Regions from separate parts of the Qipengyuania sp. BR81-2 genome, predicted to be linked through region 1. Evidence: predicted binding sites of a transcription regulator. Region 1 holds the regulator's gene; each other region holds the start of a gene.
The links. Region 1 encodes LexA, which represses DNA repair genes until DNA is damaged. Its sites were predicted from a motif close to GTTCCNCNCTTGTTCT; they were not measured.

Region 1 (7,697 bases):
GATGACGGTTTCGCCTTCGGTGGGAACCTTGAGGCGGATCACATAGGGGGCACCGGCAGGTGCTTCACTCTCGTCGCGATCGCGCCAACGGCGATCGTAGCGCATGGGCTGTTTGTTCGCGCGCTGCTCGGCGCGCATTTCCTCGAGTTCTTCTGGCGTCGCGAAACATTTGTAGGCGTGGCCGGCTTCGAGAAGCTGGTTTGCCACCTCTGCATGGCGAGCCGCGCGGTCGGATTGGAACACCGGAGGCTCGTCGAAGTCGAGGCCCAGCCAGTCGAGACCTTCGATGATCTTGTCGATGGCTTCCTGGGTGCTGCGCTTGCGGTCGGTATCTTCAATACGCAGCAGTGCCTTGCCGCCGTGGTGGCGGGCATAGAGCCAGTTGAACAGCGCCGTACGCGCACCTCCGATGTGGAGGAAACCCGTGGGCGAGGGTGCGAACCGCGTGACGACCTGTTTGCCGGTTTCGCTTGCCATTCCCTCGTCAATCCTTTCAACAGTTTACATGGCGACGCAGGGGACGCCGCTGGTTCCGTTCGGCGATGCGGATGATACCGCCGATGCTGCAGTGCAGCGCCCTTGGCGCATGCGCGCCCTATTGTCCAGATTCGCGAGCCGGATCGAGGGGTTTCTTGGCGCTTCCGGCTTCGACCGTGGTCCCTGGCTTGTGGTGGCCCTAGCCTGCGGAGTGGGCAGCTGGTTCGTGCTTGGGGCCCAGTGGCAGTGGATACTGGCAATCGTCGGAGGACTTGTCCTTTCACTGGCAGCGCAATCACTCTGGCGGCAGCGCGAAGACAGGGCGGAGTTGCTTCTCGCAGGAACGGCTTTCGGGGTCGCATTCGTCCTAGGCCTCGTGCTGGTCTGGGCGCGATCCGAGACTGTCGGTGCGGAGCCAGTGGCGCGACCATCGGTGATGGTGCTCGATGCGAGGATTCTGGAACGCGAGGAGCAGCCGGCAGAAGGAAGAATTCGTCTCGTGCTCGCTACGCGCGATGCCGAGAACGGGCGGGCCATGCGTGTCCGGGTCAACGTGCCGCTCGATAAGGATCGGGATTTCCTGCGCGAAGGCGCAAGGATCGAAGCGAGAGCGCGCCTAATGCCCCCATCGGCACCGCTCCTTCCCGGGGCCTATGATTTCGCAAGGGCAGCCTGGTTCAAGGGTTTCGCTGCTACGGGCTCGCTGGTGGGGACTATTCGCTTGGTCGAGGAAGCGCCGGGCGGGGAGGGCACGATCGCGCAAGTGCAGCGCTGGCTTTCGGCGCATGTGAGAGACCAGCTCGGCGGAGCGTCGGGCACGATAGCTGCGGCTTTCGCGAGCGGAGATCGCGGTTCGATCTCGATGGAGGACGAGGTCGCCATGCGGGATGCGGGTCTGACCCACCTGCTTTCGATCAGCGGCCTTCACGTGAGCGCCGTCATCGCTGCGGCGTATTTCCTCGCATCGAAGCTACTCGCCTTGTGGCCCTGGCTCACTCTGCGCGTACGCCTGCCGCTCGTCGCAGCAGCGATCGCTGCTCTGGCCGGGATCGCCTATACCTTGCTTACGGGTGCCCAGGTGCCGACCGTGAGAAGCTGCATCGGAGCGCTTCTCGTGCTTGTGGCACTAGCTTTGGGGCGCGAGCCCTTATCCCTGCGCATGGTGGCGGTCGCGGCGGCTACTGTCCTCTTCCTCTGGCCCGAATCCCTCGTCGGGCCGAGTTTCCAGATGAGCTTTGCCGCAGTCATCGCCATCGTCGCACTGCATAATTCGCAGCCGGTGAAGGGCTTCCTTGCTCCGAGGGAAGAGGGGCGCGGCCGCTGGCTGGCGCGGCGCGTGCTCATGCTGTTCGTGACCGGTGTGGTCATAGAGCTGGCGCTGACCCCGATCGTCCTGTTCCATTTCCACCGGGCGGGCCTCTACGGGGCGTTCGCCAATGTCATTGCCATCCCACTCGTCACATTCATGTCGATGCCACTGATCGCTGTCGCGCTGCTATTCGACCTCGTCGGCGCAGGTGCTCCGTTCTGGTGGCTGGCTGGTCAATCGCTCGATCTTCTCCTGTGGATCGCACGCGTAACCGCCGGACAACCCGGAGCAGTCAAACTCGTGCCGCACATCGGGCTCGGCACAGTGCTTGTGTTCCTCGCGGGCAGCCTCTGGCTCGCGCTTTGGCGGGGGCGAGCAAGACTGCTTGGTTTCCTCCCGGTCCTTGTCGGCGTGGCGATGCTGATGGCGACCCCGACGCCCGATATCCTCGTGACCCGGGATGGTCGCGACATTGGATTGGTCGATAGTGAAGGGATGGTCTACGTCCTGCGAGACACAGCGGGATCATACGCACGGGAGAACATCGTCGAACTGGCAGGAACCGAGGCAGTTCCCATGCTCGTGTCGCAATGGAAAGGGGCGCGCTGCAGCGCGGACTTCTGCAGCCTACCGATAGTGAAGGGCGGTCGCACCTGGCATCTCATGGTGGCTCGCACCAAGAACCGCATCGATGAGCGGCAACTGGCAGCAGCTTGCGAGAAGGCCGACATCGTGATCGCCGATCGCTGGCTACCGCGCAGTTGCGCCCCGAAATGGTTGAAGGCCGATGGCCGATTTCTTGCAGAGAATGGAGGTCTTTCGATCCACCTAAAGGATGAGCGGATCGACCGGGTAGCGCATGGGCAGGGTGCGCACGGTTGGTGGGACCCGCCCGAATTTGATTAGGCAAAGAAGAAGGGCGCCCATCGGCTTGAGCGCCCTTTCGGAATCTCTGGACTCCTCCGCCCGGGTATCAGTGATAGCGGCGCAGCAGCCCGGCAAGCTTGCCCTGAACCTTCACTCGGCCGGCCTCATAGACCTGAGGTTCGTAAGCGCCGTTCGCCGGATCGAGGCGGACCATCGCACCTTCCTTGCGCAGGTACTTCAGCGTCGCTTCCTCGTTATCGACCAATGCAACGACGATCTCGCCATCGCGCGCAGTTTCCGCGCGCTTCACGAGAGCGAAGTCGCCGTCGAAGATGCCGGCTTCGATCATGGAATCGCCCGAGACTTCGAGCGCATAGTGATCGCCCGGGCCGAGGAGGGCGGCAGGGACGGGCATGCTCGACTGTCCTTCGATCGCTTCGATCGGAGCGCCTGCGGCGATCCGGCCGTGCAGCGGGACCTCTATGATGTCATTCGCCGGTTCGGGCGCGACTGCCTTCGCGGAATGCACTGCGACTACGGCGTCATTCGCAGGCGCGGTCGGCTTGGAGGGGCTGGTGACCGAATCTTCGGGCAGCTTGATGATTTCCAGCGCGCGCGCCCGATTGGGCAGGCGGCGGATGAAACCGCGTTCCTCGAGCGCAGAGATCAGGCGATGGACCCCCGACTTGCTCTTGAGGTCGAGAGCATCCTTCATTTCCTCGAAAGAGGGCGAGATGCCTGTCTCTTCCAGACGTTCCTGGATGAAGCAGATCAATTCGTGCTGCTTGGCAGTCAGCATCGGGTCACTCCCCAATTCGTTACACATTTATCCTGTTCACAAACCTGTGAACGAATGTGGAACAATTAGGCAACCAATTTTCGCAAGTCAAGCAATCCCGCCATTCTGGAGCATGTTATGTGGAGAACAGGCGTTCCCGTTTCAGTCCTCTGCTCGCCAGTTTCCGGACTTGCCGCCTTGCTTTTCAAGGAGACGTACGCCGTCGATCACCATCGCTTTGTCGAGCGCCTTCCCCATGTCGTAAAGCGTAAGTAGCGCAACGCTGGCAGCGGTCATCGCTTCCATCTCCACGCCGGTTCTCCCGGTCAGGGCGGCACTTGCGGTAACGCGTATAGCGTCCGATCTCGCGGTCGAATTCGAGGGTGACGCTTTCCAGTCCTAGAGGATGGCACAAAGGAATGAGCTCGCCAGCCTTCTTGGCAGCCATGATGCCCGCAATGCGTGCTGTAGCGAGTGCATCGCCTTTCGCGGTCTCTCCGGACATGATTGCCTCTAGCGCCTCCGCCGTCATCCTAATGCGGCCCTCTGCCACGGCCCTACGCGCCGTTTGCGCCTTTCCTCCCACATCGACCATGCGGGCCGCGCCATGCTTGTCGAGATGGGTCAGGCGGCTCATGTCAGTTTCCCTGACCCTGAAGCAGCGTTCTGGTGGCTGCCTCGACGTCAGTTTGCCGCATCAGGCTCTCGCCGACGAGAAAGCTCCGTACACCGGAGCGGGAGAGCCGCTGGCAGTCTTCGTGAGTGATTATTCCGCTCTCGCCGACCAGCAATGCGTCCGCTGGCGCGAGCGCGGAAAGTTTCTCCGTGGTCGCAAGGTCGGTCTCGAAGGTCTTGAGATTGCGATTGTTTACCCCGAGAAGGCGTGACGTCAACGCAGCAGCGCGTTCGAGCTCCTCGGCGTCGTGAACCTCCACAAGGACATCCATGCCGCGTTCGATTGCTGCGCTTTCGATCTCACCCATCAGGCTGTTTTCGAGGGCAGCCACGATGATCAGGATAGCATCGGCGCCGAGTGCGCGTGCCTCGGCGACCTGCCAGGGATCGACCATGAAGTCCTTGCGCAAAACGGGGAGATCAGAAGCCGTCCGTGCTTCTACCAAGTAGTCTTCATGCCCTTGGAAATATGGTGCGTCTGTCAGGACAGAGAGGCAAGCTGCGCCGCCTGCCGCATAGGCACGAGCGTGTTCAGCGGGCCGGAAGTCGGCGCGGATGAGGCCTTTCGACGGGGAAGCTTTCTTGATCTCGGCGATGAGGCCGAAGCCACTGTCCTGAGCCGCAGCGAGACGCTTCTGGAAACCGCGCGGCGCGGATTGCTCGCGGGCGATACTGTCGAGCTCGTCAAGGCTGCGCTCCGCCTTGCGTGCAGCGACTTCATCTCGCTTGGTTGCGCAGATTTGTTCGAGCTTGTTCATCGGGCGAGGGCGATCCAGTCGGCGAGAAGCTGCTTTGCGCGGCCGGAATCTATCGCTTCGGCGGCCATTTCGGCACCTTCGGTCCAGTCGTCGGTCTTGCCAGCCACAATGAGCGTCGCCGAGGCATTGAAGAGCACAGCGTCACGATAGGGCCCTGGTGCGCCGAGTAGGAGTGCTTCCAACGCCTTGGCATTGTGTTCTGGGTCGCCTCCGCGAATTGCTTCGACAGGCGCGTGAGGCAGGTTTGCCTGAACGGCATTGATCCGGCGCATCTCGAAATCATTGCCGGCGACGTCAGCGAACTCGTTTCCGCCTGCCAGACTCAATTCGTCGAGTCCCTCGTCACCCGAGGCGATAAAAGTGCGTTCCGTTCCGAGTTTCGCTTTGGCGGCAGCGTAGATCGGAACATAGGCGGGGCGCGCGATTCCGATCAGCTGGCGCTTGACGCCAGCCGGGTTCGACAAGGGCCCCATCAAGTTGAAGATTGTCCGCACTCCAAGCTTCTGGCGAATGGGCTGGATGCGGCCCATGGCCGGATGATGGTTCTTGGCGAAGAGGAAGCAAATCCCCAGTTCCGCCAAGGTCTTCTCGGCGGTTCTTCCGGCTGCTTCCATATCGAGGCCAAGCGCTTCGAGCGTGTCTGCAGCGCCCGATTTGCTACTCGCGGCACGGTTGCCGTGCTTCGCCACGGGGACACCGCTGGCGGCGACCAGAAGGCTGACCGCCGTCGAGACGTTGAGCGTATGATGACCGTCGCCGCCCGTGCCGCAGCAATCGACCGTGCCCTCGGGCGCATCGATCGGGATCAGACGATCGCGAAGGGCACGGGCTGCCCCGGCGATTTCCTCGGAGGTTTCGCTACGCGCCGACATTTCGACCAGGAAGCGGCCAATCTCGTCGTCACTAGTTTCCCCGTCAAGGATCCAGCCGAATACCTCGTGCGCCTTGTCTTCTGTCAGGTGGGTGTCGGCAGTGGGCAGGGTCTTCACGCGGGCTCCTTGGCTTCGATGCCGCAGAATTCGAGGAAATTGGCGAGCAATGCATGACCATGCTCGGTAGCGATGCTTTCGGGATGGAATTGCACCCCGTGGATGGGCAAGTCACGGTGGCGGAAACCCATGACGCTCGAGCCGCCCAGGCCCGGTGTTTCGCTGGTCGCGTTCACCAGCAGGCACTCGGGAATGTCCTCGACGATGAGCGAGTGATAGCGGGTTGCCTCGTACGGCGAGGGAAGGCCCGCGAAGACGCCCGTCCCATCATGGGTGAGCGGGCTGGTCTTTCCGTGCATGAGCCCACCGCGCACCACGCGTCCGCCGAAATACTGTCCGATCGACTGGTGCCCGAGGCAAACGCCTAGCAGAGGTTTCCTCGCTTCGGCACAGGCGGCCACGAGGTCGAGGCTGACACCCGCCTCATTCGGAGTACAGGGTCCCGGCGAAATGAGATAGCCCGCAACATCGCGCTCCAGCGCCTCGCGCGCCGTAATGGCGTCATTGCGAACGACTTCAACCTGAGCGCCCAGTTCCATGAGGTAGTGGACGAGGTTGAAGGTGAAGCTGTCGTAATTATCGATTACGAGGATTGAACGGGAAACGGTCATTGCTGAGCGTGATTGGCGGGCATCGGCCTTCCTTTCAAGCAAGGAAAGCTGCCAGCCATCTCACGCCTCCTTGCCCGCGAGCTTGTCGGTGGCGCGCACCAGCCCGTCGATGAGCCCGGGTTCGCCGGCAGAATGGCCCGCATCGTGGACGATCCAGAGCTCGGCTTCCGGCCAGGCCTTCTTCAGTGCCCAAGCGGAGGTTGGCGGAGTGCAGATGTCGTGACGGCCCTGCACGATGATGCCGGGGATGTGCTTGATCTTGTCGATATCCTTCAGCAGTTGCGCCTCATCGAGGAAGAAGTCCTCGAGAAAGAACTTGGCGCATATGCGCGCGAAGGGGACGGCCTTGGAGGGATCGGCGAAGCTGTCGAGCAAGTCCTCGTCGGGCAGCAGCGTTGCGACATTGCCTTCCCACAGCGACCATTCCTTCGCAGCGGCGAGGCGGGTTTCTTCGTCCTCGCTGGTGAGCCTGTCGTAATATGCCTGCACGAGATCGCCGCGTTCATCCTCCGGGATCAGACCGGAGAAATCGTCCCACTGCTCGGCCATGATCTCGCTGGCGCCATAGGTGTAGAGCCAGTCTTTCTCGGTCTGGCGGGCAAGGAATACGCCGCGCAGGACCAGTTCGCTGACGCGTTCGGGGTATTTCTGTGCGTAGGCTAGGGCAAGGGTGGAGCCCCAGCTGCCGCCGAATGCCTGCCACTTCTCGTGGCCGCACATTTCGCGCAAGCGCTCAATGTCCTCGACGATGCGCCAGGTGTCGTTGTTCTCGATCTCGGCGAACGGCAGCGATTTGCCGCAGCCGCGCTGGTCGAAAAGAAGTACGTCATAGAGCTCTGGGTCCCACTGGCGGCGATGGTCCGCCGACATGCCGCCTCCGGGGCCGCCGTGAAGGAAGACTGCGGGCTTGGTGCCCGCCGTGCCGACGCGCTCGTAATATAGAGAGTGACCTTCGCCGACATCCAGCATGCCGGTCTCGTAGGGCTCGATTTCAGGGTAAAGGCCGCGGCGTTCGCTACTCACTGGATGCCTCCTTCTTTTCGACCACGATGATCGGGCCGATCGGTGCGCCCGTGTCGAGGCGCTCGGTGACCGGGTTCCACAGGGCCGACACGTTGCCATCGAGATAGAGCGCGTTCTTCACATCGAGTTCGTCGCGGAAGAAACGCGCGAGCTTTCCGAAGCTGATCGGAGCATTCGAGATGACGAAATGCGCACGGCCACGTTCGTCGA
Region 2 (7,697 bases), 680 kb from region 1:
GCTTCCCCCGGTCATGTGGGACGGTCTCGGCAGCCTCTATGTCACCGGCGATACGCCCGGCTGGACGCTCAACCTTACCGAGCAGGGCAAGGGACTTGGCGACGCGCAGCCCGCGCCGCTTTCCGCGCCCGCACCGGAAAGCGAATTCGATAGCAGCGGCATTGGCGCTCCCGCCGAACTGGAGGCGCGGCTCGCGGGATGATCGGCAGGTTGCTTCTCGGCATATCGGCATGCTGCGCGGCGGCAGCCATGGCCATGCCGCCTGCCATGCCCGAGCCGGTCAATGACGAGGCGGTCAGCGGCCCGGGCTTTCCGCGCCTGCTGTCCGAGTATGGGTTCTTCAGCAATCTTCAGGCGCATGACGTCGGCCCGGGCGTCTACAAGTACGAGCTCAATACGCCGCTCTATTCGGACGGGGCCGAGAAGCTCCGCTTCATTTACACCCCCTTCGGTACCGAACCCGTGGCCGATGGGGAGGGCTTGCTCGAATTTCCGGTCGGCAGCGCGCTGATCAAGACCTTCGCATTCGGCGAAGGCGACGAGCGCCGCCTGATCGAGACGCGTGTCCTCCTCCACCGTGCCGATGGCTGGCTCGCATTGCCCTACCTCTGGAACGAGGAGCAGACCGATGCGCGGCTCGCGATTGCCGGAGCGAGGATCGACCTGACTACGCCAAGAGGCGAGGCGATCAGTTACCGTGTCCCGAACAAGAACCAGTGCAAGGAATGTCACGGACTCGATGGCGAAGTCGTGCCGATCGGGCCCAAGGTCCGCAATCTCTCGGCCGACTGGTTCACGGGGCATTTCGGGGAAGTGCCCGAAGGCGCGGACCAACTGCCCGTCTGGGCACATCGCGAACAGGCGAATGCCGCAGAGGCCGCACGCGCCTATCTCGACGTCAATTGCGCACATTGCCACCGGCCGGGCGCGATGGCGTCGAACAGCGGGCTGGACCTGCGTTGGGAGCAGGACGATCCCAAGGCGCTGGGCATCATGAAACGACCGGTGGCTGCCGGGCGAGGGGCGGGCGACCTGTTGTTCGATATCGTTCCGGGCGATCCGGAAGGATCGATCCTGCTGCACCGGATGCTGAGCAACGATCCCGGCGTCGCCATGCCCGAACTGGGCAAGGCCAGCGTCGACCAAGAAGGGGCCGAGGCGGTACGACGCTGGATCGCAGGCATGGAAACAGGGGGTAAGCTCAAGTGAAAAAGTGGCTGTTGCGCGGCCTGGGAATACTCGCGGCCTTGCTTGTGATCGCTTTTCTTGCGTTTCGCGTGCCCGATACCGATCCCGAGGAGATGCGCGCGAAATATGCAGAGGAGCCTTCGCAGTTCCTCGCGCTCGAGGATGGACGCGAGATCCACCTTCGCGATGAAGGGCCGCGCGATGCGCCCGCTATCATCCTCCTGCACGGTTCGAACGCCGACCTGCATACATGGCAGGCCTGGGCGGACATGCTCTCCGAAGACTACCGCGTCATCCGTTACGACCAGCGCGGTCATGGGCTGACCGGCCCGGCATTGGACGACGACTATACTCTCGGCGGCTTCGTTGCCGACGTGACTGCGGTGGCGGACGAGCTTGACCTCACCACGTTCACGCTTGTCGGCAATTCGATGGGCGGCTGGATTGCCGCCGGCTATGCGATCGAGAACCCCGGACGGCTCGAGGCGCTTGTGCTCGTCGATGCGGGCGGCGCGCCAGTCAGGCGCGAGGGCGGCGGAAACATCGCGTTCACTCTAGCCGGAATGCCGGTGGTAGGTGACGTGATGAGCCAGCTGTTGCCGCGTTCGTTGGTCGCGCGCAGCCTGTCGCAGAGCGTCACGAACCAGGATATCGTCACTGATGAGGCGATCGACCGATACTGGCAGCTGGCGCGCTATCCGGGCAACCGCAGCGCGACGCGCAAACGTTTCTCGCAGGAGCGCACCGCTTTCGACGCGGAAACCGTCTCGGGCATCCGCGTGCCCACGCTCGTCATGTGGGGGAAGGAGGACGCGCTGATCCCCTTCGATGCGGGTGAGTGGTATGCCGAGCACCTGCCGGACGCCACGCTCGTCGCCTATGACGGCATCGGTCATATCCCGATGGAAGAAGCACCCGAGCGAAGCGCGACCGATCTCATGGTCTGGCTTTCGGAGATGCGGCTCGGTCCTGCCGGTTCGATGGAACCGCGGGCGGACGAGGCCGTTCTAACCCCTTGAACACGGGGGCCGCACCTAGGCGGCGTGACATCTTCTCGAAGGAGCGTCGTTCTTGCGTACACTGGGCCTCATCGGCGGGATGAGCTGGATTTCGACCCGCGCTTTCTACGAACGTATCAATCGCAATGTGCAAAAACGCGCGCAGCCGATGGCGAGCGCGCCGATGCTGATCGAAAGCCTCGATTATTCGCGCATCTACCAGGCGAAGCAGTCGGACGATTGGGATGGCATCGCAAGCATTCTCGTCGACAGTGCGCGCCGGCTGGAAGACGCAGGTGCCGAAGGTCTCGTCGTCGCGGCGAATACCATGCACAAATGCTACGACCGGCTGGCGGAGGCGATTTCGATCCCTGTCCTCCACATCGCGGACAGCGTCGGCAAGGCGATGCAGGAAGCCAAATGCAACAATGCCGCGCTGCTGGGCACGCGCTTCATCATGACGGAGAGCTTCTACCGCCAGCGGCTGGTGTCATACGGCGTCGACCTGCTTCCCCCCGATCCCAGCGATGTCGAGCTGGTCGACGGCATCATCTACAAGGAATTGATGCTCGGCCGGGTCACCCGCGATGCCGAGCGCGCGCTGAAGTCGATCATCACGATGAAGGAAAAGGAGGGGGCGAAAGCCATCGTTCTGGCCTGCACCGAACTGGAGCTCGTGGTCGACACGGATGCAAATGTCCTGCCCGTGTTCGATTCTACCGACATCCATTGCAAAGCTGCCGTCGACTGGATGCTGGACGCAACATAATTTGATTTCGAACTGCAACCCAAGTTGTATAATTGCGACATTTTGGTGACAGTGGGAATCTTTCAAGGGAAATTAACCTTCACCCGGTTGTCACCGCGTGAATGGGCGGCATTCTAGCCTTCTCAATTCTCTGGGAAGGGACTGCACATATGAAAATTACCATGGGTCGCCTCGCGACCGTAAGCTTCGTTGCGCTTGCGGGAGCAGCTGTCGCTACGCCTGCCGCTGCACAGAAGATCGAAAACCAATACGTCTGCGTGTTCAACCCCGGCCTCGTGGGCCAGGGTTCGGTCAAGGCGGAAGCCAACCGTTCGGCACGCGCTGCCGGTGGCAACGTCAAGTTCACCTACGAGCGTACGATCCGCGGCTTCGCCGTGAACGCATCGGCTCAGGGCGTCGCCAACATGCAGGCGAAGAACCCGCGCATCGCATATTGCGAGCAGGACCAGGTCTACACCACCTCGGCTCCGCCTCCGGGCAAGGGCAAGGGCGGCGATGACGGCGGCAGCCAGCCTTCGCAGACCACGCCTTGGGGCATTACGCGTGTCGGTGGCGGCCAGACCGGTGCAACCGGCCGTGCGCTCGTCCTCGATAGTGGCGTCGATCTCGACCACCCAGATCTTAATGTAAACGTCGGCCTCTCGGTCAACTTTACCCGCGATAAGAACGCCGACGACGGCAATGGCCACGGCACGCACGTTGCCGGCACCATCGCTGCCATCGACAACAACATCGGTGTGATCGGTGTTGCACCGGGCGTCGAAGTCATCGGTATCAAGGTCCTCGACCGTCGTGGTTCGGGTTCGACAAGCGGCGTGATCGCGGGCATCGAATATGCGGCACAGATCGCCAATTCGAACGACGTGGCGAACATGTCGCTCGGTGGCGGTTTCAGCCAGGCGCTGAACGACGCTGTTATAGCTGCTGCCCAGACCGGCCTGCGCTTCGCGCTTGCTGCCGGTAACGAAAGCACCAGCGCGACCACCAAGTCCCCCGCTTCGGCAAACCACCCGAACATCTACACGATCAGCTCGTTCGCACAGGGCGACAACTGGTCGAGCTTCTCCAACTACGGCAACCCGCCGGTCGATTTCGCGGAGCCCGGCTCGGGCATCCTCTCGACCTACAAGGGGGGCGGCTATGCGACGCTTTCGGGCACCTCGATGGCTAGCCCGCACGCCGCAGGCCTGCTGCTGCTCGGTTCGATCCGCAGCGGTGGTTCGGTGAACGGAGACCCTGACGGAAATCCGGATACGATCGGCGTCAACTGATAGCCGAGGGTCGCAACCATCCGGTCGGGCCGCGCGTTTCAGGACGCGCGGCCCTTTTCTTTGCCCGCTCGCAAAGCGCGTTCTGACGAAAAGCCTGCGGGTTCGCTTTTCGTTCACGTTGTCGCGGTGAATCGGCTGACCTAAGCCTCACTCCCGCATGCAAAGAGCCCCGTACGCCGCCGATCCCGCCGCCTCGCGCGGACGCGAGTTTGCCGAGGACCGCGACGGTGCGCGCGGTCCGCGCAGCGAATTCCAGCGCGATCGCGACAGGATCATCCATTCTATCGCTTTCCGGCGGCTGCGCTCCAAGACGCAGGTCTTCGTGGCGCCCGACGGCGATCACTACCGCACGCGGCTCACGCACAGCCTAGAAGTCGCGCAGATCGGCAGGGTCATCGCGCGCGAACTCGGTCTCGACGAGGACCTGACCGAGGCTCTGTGCCTTGCCCACGATATCGGCCATCCGCCCTTCGGTCACGCAGGCGAGGAAGCGCTCGAGGATGCGATGACGCATGCGGGCAGCTACGATCACAACGCGCATGGCATCCGCGTGCTGGCGCGGCTCGAAAGCCCCTATCCCGACCATCCCGGGCTTAATCTGACCTGGGAAATGCTCGAGGGGATGGCGAAGCACAATGGTCCGGTGAAGACGTCGAACTGGGCGCTCGCCGAGATCGACGATGCTTTCAGCCTAGAACTTGGCCAGTGGCCATCGCTCGAAGCGCAGGTGGCGGCGGTTGCCGACGACATCGCCTATGACAATCACGATATCGACGATGGCCTGAGGGCAGGCTTCCTGTCGCTCGACGACCTGATGGAGCTGGACCTTCTCGCGGACCAGTTCCGACGAGTCGAAAAGCGCTTTCCGCACGCGCCGCGCGAGATCCAGCTGCGCGAGCTCGTGCGCAGCCAGATCGGGCTGATGGTCAACGACGTGCTTGAAAACACGCGCGCACGGGTGAAAGGCATGGCCAGCGCCGACGAGGCGAGGGGAGCGGGCGAGCAGACGGCGGGATTCTCGCCGGAAATGGCTGTCGAAGAAAGACGATTGAAGAAGTTCATGTACGAGCGGCTCTATTACCATCCCGAGCAGATCCAGACGTCGGAGCGTGCGCGCGATGTCGTCTCACGGCTCTTTGCGGCCTATCGCGACGATCCGAAGATCATGCCCAACGGCTGGGCCGACCAGCTGCCTTCGGGCGATCCGCATACGAGCCGCCACATCGCCGATTTCATCGCCGGTATGACGGACCGCTTCGCTATCGACCAGTGCCGCCGTATCTACGGCCAGGCACCCGAGGGCTTGTCCAATGTCTGACGCGCTGCGCCTCTGCCTGATCGGCGCGACCGGCCTCATTGGCGGCAAGGTCATGGAAGAATGCATCGGCCGCGAAGACGTGCGCCTGCAAGGCATCGGCCGGCGTGAGACGTCCTTTCCGCGCGGGCTTCGCATCGAATATTTCGTCGCGGAACCAGCGAAGTGGGGCGAGGTCCTCGAAGCGCTCCGTCCGAAGGCGGTCATCTGCGCGCTTGGCACCACCTGGAAGAAAGCTGGCGAGGACGAGGCAGCCTTCCGGGCGGTCGATTACGACCTCGTAATCGAGACCGCGCAGGCCGCCAAGGAGCATGGCGTCGAACGCTTCGTCTGCGTCAGCTCGGTCGGCGCGAATATCGCGTCCAAGCAGTTCTACCTGAGGGTGAAAGGCGAGATGGAGCGCGACCTGACGCGCGTCCGCTTCAACCGCCTCGACATCCTCCGACCAGGCTTGCTCGTCGGCAAGCGCGAGAACGACCGGCGGACCGCAGAGCGTATCGGCATCGCGGCGGCCCCCGTGGCAAACCTCTTCCTGCATGGCGCCTATCGCCAGTACCGGGCCATCAAGGCAGAAACAGTCGCGCAAGCGGCGCTCGCGCTCAGCAGGCGTGCGGCACGTGGCCGTTTCGTCCACGATAACGACGCCATCCACCGCGCTGCGCGAACCCTGCCGCAACTCGTGGCCGATTGAGGAGAAGCGAGATGTGGTCGATCGCGTTCAGTGCAGCCAATATCCTCGCACTAGCGATGTGGGCCGCGCTCATCCTCCTGCCGCGCTGGCCGGCCCTGCTCGCGGCCGCGCTCTATCTGGGCGTCGGACTGCTCTGTGCTGCCTACTCGCTCGGGCTGATCGGCATCGTCAGTGGCTTGCTCGACCCCGTCGGTGGTTCGGCGAGCATGGATTTCGGCTCGATCGAGGGTGTACGCCGGATATTCGCAAGTGACGGCGGAGTGACGGTCGGCTGGATCCACTATCTCGCCTTCGACCTCTTCGTCGGCATCTGGATCGCGCGCGACGCGGATGCCAAAGGCTTCTCGCGGCTGGTGCAGGCACCCATCCTGCTTGCGACCTTTATGGCCGGACCGCTGGGCCTCTTCATCTGGCTCGTCGTGCGCGAGCGCCGCGCGCGCGAAGGCGGCCGCTGGCAATAGGGTTCTTGCGCGCTGGCCGGTGCATGGCATGATGGCTCCCGAGAGGAGAGCCGCATGAGTGAAGAGCCCAAGCTCAGTTTCGACGAGTTCATTCGCCACTGGGCGCAGGAGCGACCCGACAATATCGCGCTGGAGCAGGACGGCGAGGCGATCAGTTTCGGCGAGCTCGAACCGCGCAGCCGCAAGATTGTCGCCATGCTGGCCGCACACGGCGTGGGCAGGGGCGACCGTATCGCCTGGCTTGGCAAGAACTCGCGACACTATTTCGAGCTGTTCTATTCCGCCGCGCGTGTCGGCGCGGTGATGGTGCCGATCGGCTGGCGCCTTGCTGCACCCGAAGTGGCCTATATCCTCGGCGATACCGGGGCGAAGCTCCTGCTGCTCGGCGAAGGCTTCGAGGAGCTGGCGCAGAAGGCGTGCAGCCAGATGGACACGCCGCCCGAAGTGATGTCGACACCCGATGCGCTTGCCGCCATCGAAGCGGCACCGGCCGACGATTTCACGGCTGCGGGACCGGACGATGCCGTGCTGCAGCTCTACACCTCCGGCACCACCGGCAATCCCAAGGGGGCGGTGCTGACCAACCGCAACCTCTTCTCTCTGCGCGTTCCGAGCCAGGAGGAAGGCCAGCCCTGGTCGCATTTCGACGATGACGAGGCGATCCTCGTGTGCATGCCCTGCGCGCATATCGGGGGCACGGGACTCGGCATCATGGCGATGGGGTCCGGCATCAGGGCCATCGTGCAGGAAGAGTTCACGCCCGACGGCGTGCTCGACGGATTCGAGCAGGGCATCACGAGGCTCTTCATCGTACCTGCCGCGCTGCAGATGGTGGTGCAGCACCCGCGCGCGAAAGATACCGACATGTCGGCGATCAAATACGTGATGTACGGCGCGGCCCCGATCCCGCTCGACCTGCTGCGCGAGGCTGTGCGCACCATTCCCGATGCGGGCTTCATGCAATGCTACGGCATGACCGAGACCACCGGCACGATCGCTGCGCT
Region 3 (7,697 bases), 230 kb from region 1:
CCAAGATGCAGGCAGTCGGCCAGCTCGCAGGGGGTGTCGCGCACGACTTCAACAACGTGCTCACCGCCATCATCGGCTATTGTGACCTCATGCTGCTGCGTCATACGCCGGGTGACAGCGATTACGATGACATCCAGCAGATCAAGGCGAACTCGAACCGCGCGGCGTCGCTGACGCGTCAGCTCCTCGCCTTCAGCCGCCAGCAGACGCTGCGTCCGGTCGTCCTGCAGATGCCCGACGTTGTCAGCGAAGTCAGCCAGCTGCTCAAGCGCCTGATGGGCGACAAGATCGAGTTCGCCGTGCGTCACGACCGCGAGCTTGGGCCGGTGAGGGCCGACCCCCAGCAGCTCGAACAGGTGATTATCAACCTCGCCGTGAATGCGCGCGACGCGATGCAGGCGCATGCCGACAAGACCGGCAAGCAGGACTGGAAGGGGCGGCTCACTCTGGCCACGCGGCGCATATCGGCCCGCGATGTGCGCAAGATGGGCATCGATATCATGCCCGCCGACGACTACACGGTGCTGATTATCCAGGACACCGGCGGCGGCATCCCGGAACAGCATCTCAACAAGATCTTCGAGCCCTTCTTCACCACCAAGGAGCAAGGCAAGGGCACCGGCCTCGGGCTGTCGACCGTTTACGGTATCGTGAAACAGTCCAACGGCTTCATCTTCGCCGACAACGTGACCGGTGCCGACGGAACCCCCGCGGGCGCCCGCTTCACGGTCTACCTCCCGGTGCACAAGGGCGAGTTGCCCGAGAACCAGCGCGGCGAGGACCAGGAAGAGGCCAAGGCCAGCGACTGGTCGGGTGGCGGCAAGCTGCTGCTGGTCGAAGACGAGGACATGGTGCGCGCCGTTGCAGAGCGCGCTCTTACTCGCGCGGGCTACCAGGTCACGACCGCCAGCGACGGCGAGGAAGGTCTTGCCGAGATCGCGAATGGCGATACCGAGTTCGACCTGATCGTCTCCGACGTGGTGATGCCGGCGATGGACGGACCGGCCATGGCGCGCGCAATTCGCAAGGTAAAGCCGAACATCCCGATACTTTTCATGTCGGGATATGCCGAAGAGCAGTTGCGCAACAACATCGATATCGACAACATGCATTTCATTCCGAAGCCGTTCAGCGTTCAGCAAATAAATGCGAAGGTATCTGAAGTGCTTGGAGAGCAGGCCAAGGTCGACGCCTGACCGAATGGGTGTCACGATCCTGGCCTTGTGAAGGGGGGATTGTGATGAGGGTTCGCGGTTTTACTTTTGCAGCATCGGTTTCACTGGCGTGCAGCGCTCCGCTGTTGGCGCAGTCGAGCGCGGAGGCGCTCGCTGATCCCGATGCCACTGCGCAGGGCGATGTTTCGATCACGATCTACAATGGCGGACGCAGCCTCGTGCAGGACGTTCGCCAGCTGTCGATCCCGGCCGGACAGTCCACGATCAGCTTTCCCGACGTCTCGGCACGTATCCAGCCCGAAACTTTAAGCTTCGCTGCCGACGGCACCGCAATTGTCGAACAGAATTTCGATTTCGACCTGCTGACACCGACCAAGCTCATGGAAAAGGCGATCGGGCAGACGATCACCTTGCTGCGGACGAACCCGGCGACCGGCCAGGAGACGCGCGAACGTGCGACCGTTCTCTCGACCGCGGGCGGCGTGGTGGTGAAGATCGGTGACCGCATCGAGGTATTGCGTGACGACGGGCTGCCGGTCCGTGCAATCTTCGACCGGGTGCCGAGCAACCTGCGTGCCCGCCCGACACTTTCGGTCACCCTTGATTCCACGCGTTCGGGTACTCGCCCCGCCTCGATCCGCTATCTTACCAGCGGGCTTGGCTGGACCTCTGACTATGTCGCGCTGTTCGACGAGGGCAACGGCACGATCGACATGCAGGGCTGGGTGACGCTGACCAACCAGACCGGCACCACTTTCCATGATGCCGACCTCCTCCTCGTCGCGGGCGACCCGACAGGCGGCAATGGGCGCAGGAACCGCGGACGCAGCATGGTCACTCCGGGCACGGAGGCGGCCGAACGCGAATCTCTAGGGGACTTCTATCTCTACCCGCTCGACGAGCGAACGACCGTTGCCAATGCCCAGACCAAGCAGGTCAGTTTCCTCGACGTCCAGAGCGTGCCCGCACAGCGGCGCTACGAACGCCGCGTGGGCTGGCTGTCGCGCGATGACCAGCCCGTGGCCGTCAGCACGGCGATCTCCTTCAATACTTCTCGCTCGCAAGGGCTAGGTGACGCGCTGCCGGCCGGGACCGTGCGTTTCTACCAGCGCGACAGCCAGGGTACCCCGCAGTTCATCGGGGAATCGCGCATCGGCCACACGCCCATGGGTAGCAGCCTCTTCCTCAGGACCGGCAACGCCTTCGATGTCTATGTCCAGGCCGAGGTCGAAAGCCGCGACGAGATCAGCAAGGGCGAGTGGGAGAAAACCGCCCGCTATCGCGTCATCGAGGATGACCAGGTCGTCCGCACCGTCGAGACCGAGCGCGAGATCAAGTACTACCGCACGACGATGCGCTACACGTTCTACAACGCCAAGCGCAGCCCCGTGGATGTCGAATTCTACCAGGACGGACTTTATCGTGGCTGGTGGGCGCGCGACTTCCGTGTGGTGTCTGAAGATGTCCAAGGCGAACAGCAGGGCATCGGTTCCCGCAAATGGGACGTGCGCGTGCCTGCCGAGGGCGAGCGCGTCGTCCGGGTGGTCTACGAGACCAAGCACTGAGCCGGAGCGCGCGGTCATGCGTTTCCTCCCCTCACTAGGCATTCTCGCGACTATCGCGCTGAGTGCGCCCGCAGCCGCGCAGGATGATCGGCAGCGTGTCTTCGCTTCGGAAGCGAGCCACTATGCCGTGACCGTCTACCGCGATCCTGAGCGCTCGGTTGGCGCGCGCATGGAGCGCGACATGCCGCGCGGCTACGCGATGATCAGCGAGACGCGTACGGTCACCCTGCCGCCGGGCCGTTCGACGATCCTTTTTGAAGGGGTCGCCGAAGGCATGGTCGCGGTCAGCGCCATCGTCACGGGCCTGCCCGGCGGCACTATCGAGAAGAACCGCAATGCCGATCTTCTCTCGCCCGCAGCGCTGGTCGACCGCACGCTCGGCAACCGCGTGACGATTACGCGCCAGAACCCGGCGACAGGTGTATCGCAGAGCGAAGAAGCGATCGTTCGCACTCGGGCCGACGGCGGCCTGGTGCTCCAGACAAGCGCCGGATACGAAGCCGTGCGCTGTTCCGGTCTTCCCGAAAAGCTGACCTTCGACGGCGTCCCGCCCGAGCTTTCGGCGCGGCCGATCTTCAATATCGATACCTTCAGCGAAACCGGCGGCACCTATGAAGTGGTTCTGACCTATCTCTCGTGGGGCTTCGACTGGGAAGCAAACTATGTCGCGCAGCTGGGCGAGGGCAGGCGCGACGGCACGTTCGACATGGGGCTGATGAGCTGGCTCACGGTGCTCAACGATAACGGACAGTCTTTCGAAGATGCCGAGCTGATGGTGATCGCGGGCGACATCGAGATCGAATCCGATTTCGAGGAGCTTGCCCAGCCTCCGGAGGCGCGCGGGCTCTATCTCACCTGCTACCCGATCGGCAGTACATCGCGCGGCTCGCCGATCCCGAACTATGGCCCGCCACCGCCGCCGGCGCCGCCACCGCCTCCCATGTCTGACGGCTTCAATGGCGATTCAATCATAGTCACGGGGTCGCGGCTCAGGCGCAGCAATTTCGAGATCGGCGAGTGCGATAGCGGTCGTGTCCGTAGAGGCGATGGCGCGAGAGGAACAGCTCGCGGATCTCAAGCTCTACCGTGTTCCACGGCGAGTTACCGTCGCATCAAAGGGCATGAAGCAGGTTGCCTTCCTCTCGCGCGAGGCAGTGCGCACCCGTTGGCTCTACGAAGCCGAATGCGACTTGGAACAACGCTGGTACGAGGTCGAGGAAATGGACGACCTCGACGAGACGGAGATCAAGCTGCTGACCCGCAACGAGGAGGAATACGGACTTGGCGCGTCCTTGCCGCTGGGCAAGCTCAATGTGTTCGAATCGACCAGTGAGGGACCGCAGCTTGTCGCCGAACTGGATCTGCGTGATTATCCCGTGGGCCAGGAAATCGATCTTGACCTAGGCGAGAGCGCGAAGGTCTACGCCGAATGTGGCTATACGCACGAGGACGACCCCGACGAGCGCGGTCGCAAATGGTCGAATATCAATGTCGTCTTGTGGAATGCGAATGAAGCTACCGCCCGCGTGAGGCTGGTCCTCGGATATCCCGACGACTGGGAGCTGCGAAGCTGGGGGCCCGAGGCCTATGTTAAGAATGGCGACCTCGTGATCGACGTGGATGTCCCCGCCAATTCCCGCTTCGACCGCAGCTTCAGAGTGCGCCGATCGAAGCTCTGGCTGAGCGAAAACTAGCGAAGTTGGAAAAAATTTCTGTTCCACTCTTGTTCTTGTGGAACAAACGCGGTACATGCCTTGGCAGTTGAAGAGTCAGATCCGGCTCTGGAAATGCAAAAGGGGAATGTGTCATGGCGGCTAGTCTGAAGCTTGTAGAAGGAAAGAAAGTGGACGCAGACCGCCAGAAGGCATTGGACGCCGCCCTGTCGCAGATCGATCGCGCATTCGGCAAAGGCTCGGCGATGAAGCTGGGCCAGAAGGAAGCGATGAATGTGGAAGCTATTTCCACCGGTTCGCTCGGCCTTGATATCGCGCTTGGCATTGGCGGGCTTCCCAAAGGCCGCGTGATCGAAGTTTACGGTCCGGAAAGCTCGGGCAAGACCACGCTGGCGCTGCATGCCATTGCCGAAGCCCAGAAGGCTGGCGGCACTGCGGCATTCGTCGATGCGGAACACGCTCTCGATCCCGTCTACGCCAAGAAGCTGGGCGTCGATGTGGACGAATTGATCGTCTCGCAGCCCGACACGGGTGAGCAGGCACTCGAAATCACCGACACGCTGGTTCGTTCGAACGCGATCGACATCCTCGTGGTGGACTCGGTGGCCGCGCTGGTTCCGCGCGCCGAGATCGAAGGCGAGATGGGCGATAGTCATGTCGGCCTCCAGGCACGTCTCATGTCACAGTCGCTGCGCAAGCTGACCGGCTCGATCAACCGCTCGAAGTGCATGGTGATCTTCATCAATCAGCTGCGCATGAAGATCGGTGTGATGTACGGTAACCCGGAAACCACCACCGGCGGCAACGCGCTCAAGTTCTATGCGTCGGTCCGTCTCGACATCCGTCGTACCGGCCAGATCAAGGATCGTGACGAGGTGATCGGCAACTCGACCCGTGTGAAAGTGGTCAAGAACAAGGTCGCCCCTCCGTTCAAGCAGGTCGAATTCGACATCATGTACGGCGAAGGCATCTCCAAGATCGGCGAGATTCTCGATCTCGGCGTGAAGGCCGGCGTAGTCGAAAAGTCGGGCAGCTGGTTCAGCTATGACAGCGTCCGCATCGGCCAGGGCCGCGAGAACGCCAAGACCTTCCTCAAGGAAAACCCCGAAATGTGCGCCAAGTTGGAAGCCGCGATCCGCGGCAAAACCGACGAGGTCGCCGAGGAGATGATGACTGGTCCGGACGCGGAAGACTGATCACGCCTCTTCAAGCGGGAGCGCGCGCGGCAACCATTCCCCCGCCACGCGCAAGCCGGACTGTCCCCCGGCGCTCCCGGAAACACGGAAAGCCGGTGCGCGCGCTCTCTCCATTGCCGCCGCACCGGCTTTTCGCGTCTGGCGCCGAAAATTCCTGCTGGCGGAGGGCTGGCTGGCAGCCTAAGCCGCTCCCAAGCAAGGAGAGATCGCCATGACCATCACCGTCCACCACCTCAACAATAGTCGCTCGCAGCGCATTCTCTGGCTCCTCGAGGAACTGGGCGCCGATTACGAGATCGTCTCCTACCAGCGTGATGCGGAAACCAATCTTGCACCGCCGGAGCTCAAGCAGGCGCACCCTCTTGGAAAATCGCCTCTGATCGAGGACGACGGCCGTATGATCAGCGAGAGCGGAGCGATCGTCGAATATCTCTGCTCCCGTCACGGCGGCGAAAATTGGATCCCCGATTGCGGAAGCGATGCCTGGATCGACCATCTCGAATGGATGCAGTTCGGCGAGAGCTCTTTCTTCGTGCCAGTCATGCTCAAGATCTATGCCGGACGCCTTGGCGAGGCGGCAGCACCGCTCATGCCGCGCGTGGAAGAACAGCTCGAAGCGCATATCCGGTATGCGGAGGAAAAAATTTCGGATGAACTGCATTTCGTCGGCAATGACTGGAGCGCGGCAGACGTGATGATGAGTTTCCCTGCAGAGATCGCTGTGATGCAGGGCTATGGAGAGAAAGCTCCGAAGCTTGCGCGCTTCGTCGAAGCGATCCACGCGCGCCCGGCATGGCAGCGGGCACGTGAGCGGGGCGGTCCCTACTTCGTCTGGTAAGCGGTCAATTCGCTCACAGACAGGGAGCTTTCCGGCTTGTCGCGCGGGCAGTGATTGCCTAACTGCGCTGGCATGACGTCGACCAACGAAATCCGCCGATCCTTCCTCGATTATTTCGCAGCCGCGGACCACGCCGAGGTTGCGAGTGCGCCGCTCGTGCCGTTCAGCGATCCTACGCTCATGTTCGTCAATGCGGGCATGGTGCCGTTCAAGAACGCTTTCACGGGCCTCGAAACGCCGCCCGCGCCGCGTGCGACGAGCGCGCAGAAGTGCGTGCGTGCAGGCGGCAAGCACAACGATCTCGACAATGTCGGCTACACGGCTCGGCACCACACGTTCTTCGAGATGCTCGGCAACTTCAGCTTTGGCGACTACTTCAAGGAACAGGCGATCGATCACGCCTGGACGCTCCTGACCAAGGAATGGGGTCTCGATCCCGAGCGCCTGCTGGTCACCGTCTACCACACCGACGATGAAGCCTTCGACCTGTGGAAGAAGCGCACCGGCTTTGCCGACGAGAAGATCATCCGCATCCCGACCAAGGACAATTTCTGGGCGATGGGTTCGGACGGACCCTGCGGTCCGTGTTCGGAAATCTTCTACGATCACGGCGATCACATCTGGGGCGGTCCTCCGGGAAGCCCCGAAGAAGACGGCGACCGTTTCGTAGAAATCTGGAACCTCGTCTTCATGCAGTTCACGCAGGAAGCGGACGAGATCGTCGGCGACCTGCCCAAGCCCAGCATCGATACCGGCATGGGGATCGAGCGCGTGGCCGCCGTGATGCAGGGCGTCCACGACAATTACGATACCGACACCTTCAAGGCACTGATCGGCGCGAGCGAGAGCCTGACTGGCGTCAAGGCCGAGGGCGACAAAACCGCCAGCCACCGCGTCATCGCGGACCACTTGCGCTCCACCAGTTTCCTGCTTGCCGACGGCGTCTTGCCCAGCAACGAAGGCCGCGGCTATGTCCTGCGCCGCATCATGCGCCGCGCCATGCGCCACGCCCATCTTCTCGGCGCGAGCGAACCGCTGATGCACCGCCTCGTGCCCGAGCTCGTCAGCGAAATGGGCGCCGCCTATCCCGAGCTTGTCCGTGGCCAGCCCCTTATCCAGGAAGTTCTCGAGCGCGAGGAAACACAGTTCCGCCGCACGCTCGACAAGGGTCTCAAGCTGCTCGACGAAGCGACCGGCGACATGGGCGAGGGCGGTATGCTCGACGGCGAGACCGCATTCAAGCTCTACGA

Region 2: a site for LexA is predicted at 4,327-4,342, ahead of ACZ1G8_RS09845 (deoxyguanosinetriphosphate triphosphohydrolase). Genes of this name have one in related genera too.
Region 3: a site for LexA is predicted at 4,455-4,470, ahead of recA (recombinase RecA). Genes of this name have one in related genera too.

Annotation. Positions count from the first base shown of each region.
Region 1 is NZ_CM146344.1:2,623,680-2,631,376, reverse strand. It holds partial or broken gene gltX (glutamate--tRNA ligase) at 1-477, opposite strand, end outside; gene ACZ1G8_RS13300 (ComEC/Rec2 family competence protein) at 506-2,692, shown strand; gene lexA (transcriptional repressor LexA) at 2,760-3,452, opposite strand; partial or broken gene moaC (cyclic pyranopterin monophosphate synthase MoaC) at 3,594-4,068, opposite strand; gene trpC (indole-3-glycerol phosphate synthase TrpC) at 4,070-4,864, opposite strand; gene trpD (anthranilate phosphoribosyltransferase) at 4,861-5,853, opposite strand; gene ACZ1G8_RS13275 (anthranilate synthase component II) at 5,850-6,464, opposite strand; gene pip (prolyl aminopeptidase) at 6,525-7,433, opposite strand; gene ACZ1G8_RS13265 (phosphodiester glycosidase family protein) at 7,480-7,697, opposite strand, start outside.
Region 2 is NZ_CM146344.1:1,942,923-1,950,619, forward strand. It holds gene ACZ1G8_RS09820 (parallel beta-helix domain-containing protein) at 1-202, shown strand, start outside; gene ACZ1G8_RS09825 (SO2930 family diheme c-type cytochrome) at 199-1,209, shown strand; gene ACZ1G8_RS09830 (alpha/beta fold hydrolase) at 1,206-2,207, shown strand; gene ACZ1G8_RS09835 (aspartate/glutamate racemase family protein) at 2,260-2,955, shown strand; gene ACZ1G8_RS09840 (S8 family serine peptidase) at 3,105-4,226, shown strand; gene ACZ1G8_RS09845 (deoxyguanosinetriphosphate triphosphohydrolase) at 4,384-5,544, shown strand; gene ACZ1G8_RS09850 (NAD(P)H-binding protein) at 5,537-6,232, shown strand; gene ACZ1G8_RS09855 (ABA4-like family protein) at 6,244-6,693, shown strand; gene ACZ1G8_RS09860 (fatty acid--CoA ligase) at 6,748-7,697, shown strand, end outside.
Region 3 is NZ_CM146344.1:2,396,490-2,404,186, forward strand. It holds gene ACZ1G8_RS12130 (hybrid sensor histidine kinase/response regulator) at 1-1,196, shown strand, start outside; gene ACZ1G8_RS12135 (DUF4139 domain-containing protein) at 1,241-2,740, shown strand; gene ACZ1G8_RS12140 (DUF4139 domain-containing protein) at 2,757-4,073, shown strand; gene ACZ1G8_RS12145 (hypothetical protein) at 3,961-4,434, shown strand; gene recA (recombinase RecA) at 4,548-5,609, shown strand; gene ACZ1G8_RS12155 (glutathione S-transferase family protein) at 5,821-6,447, shown strand; gene alaS (alanine--tRNA ligase) at 6,520-7,697, shown strand, end outside.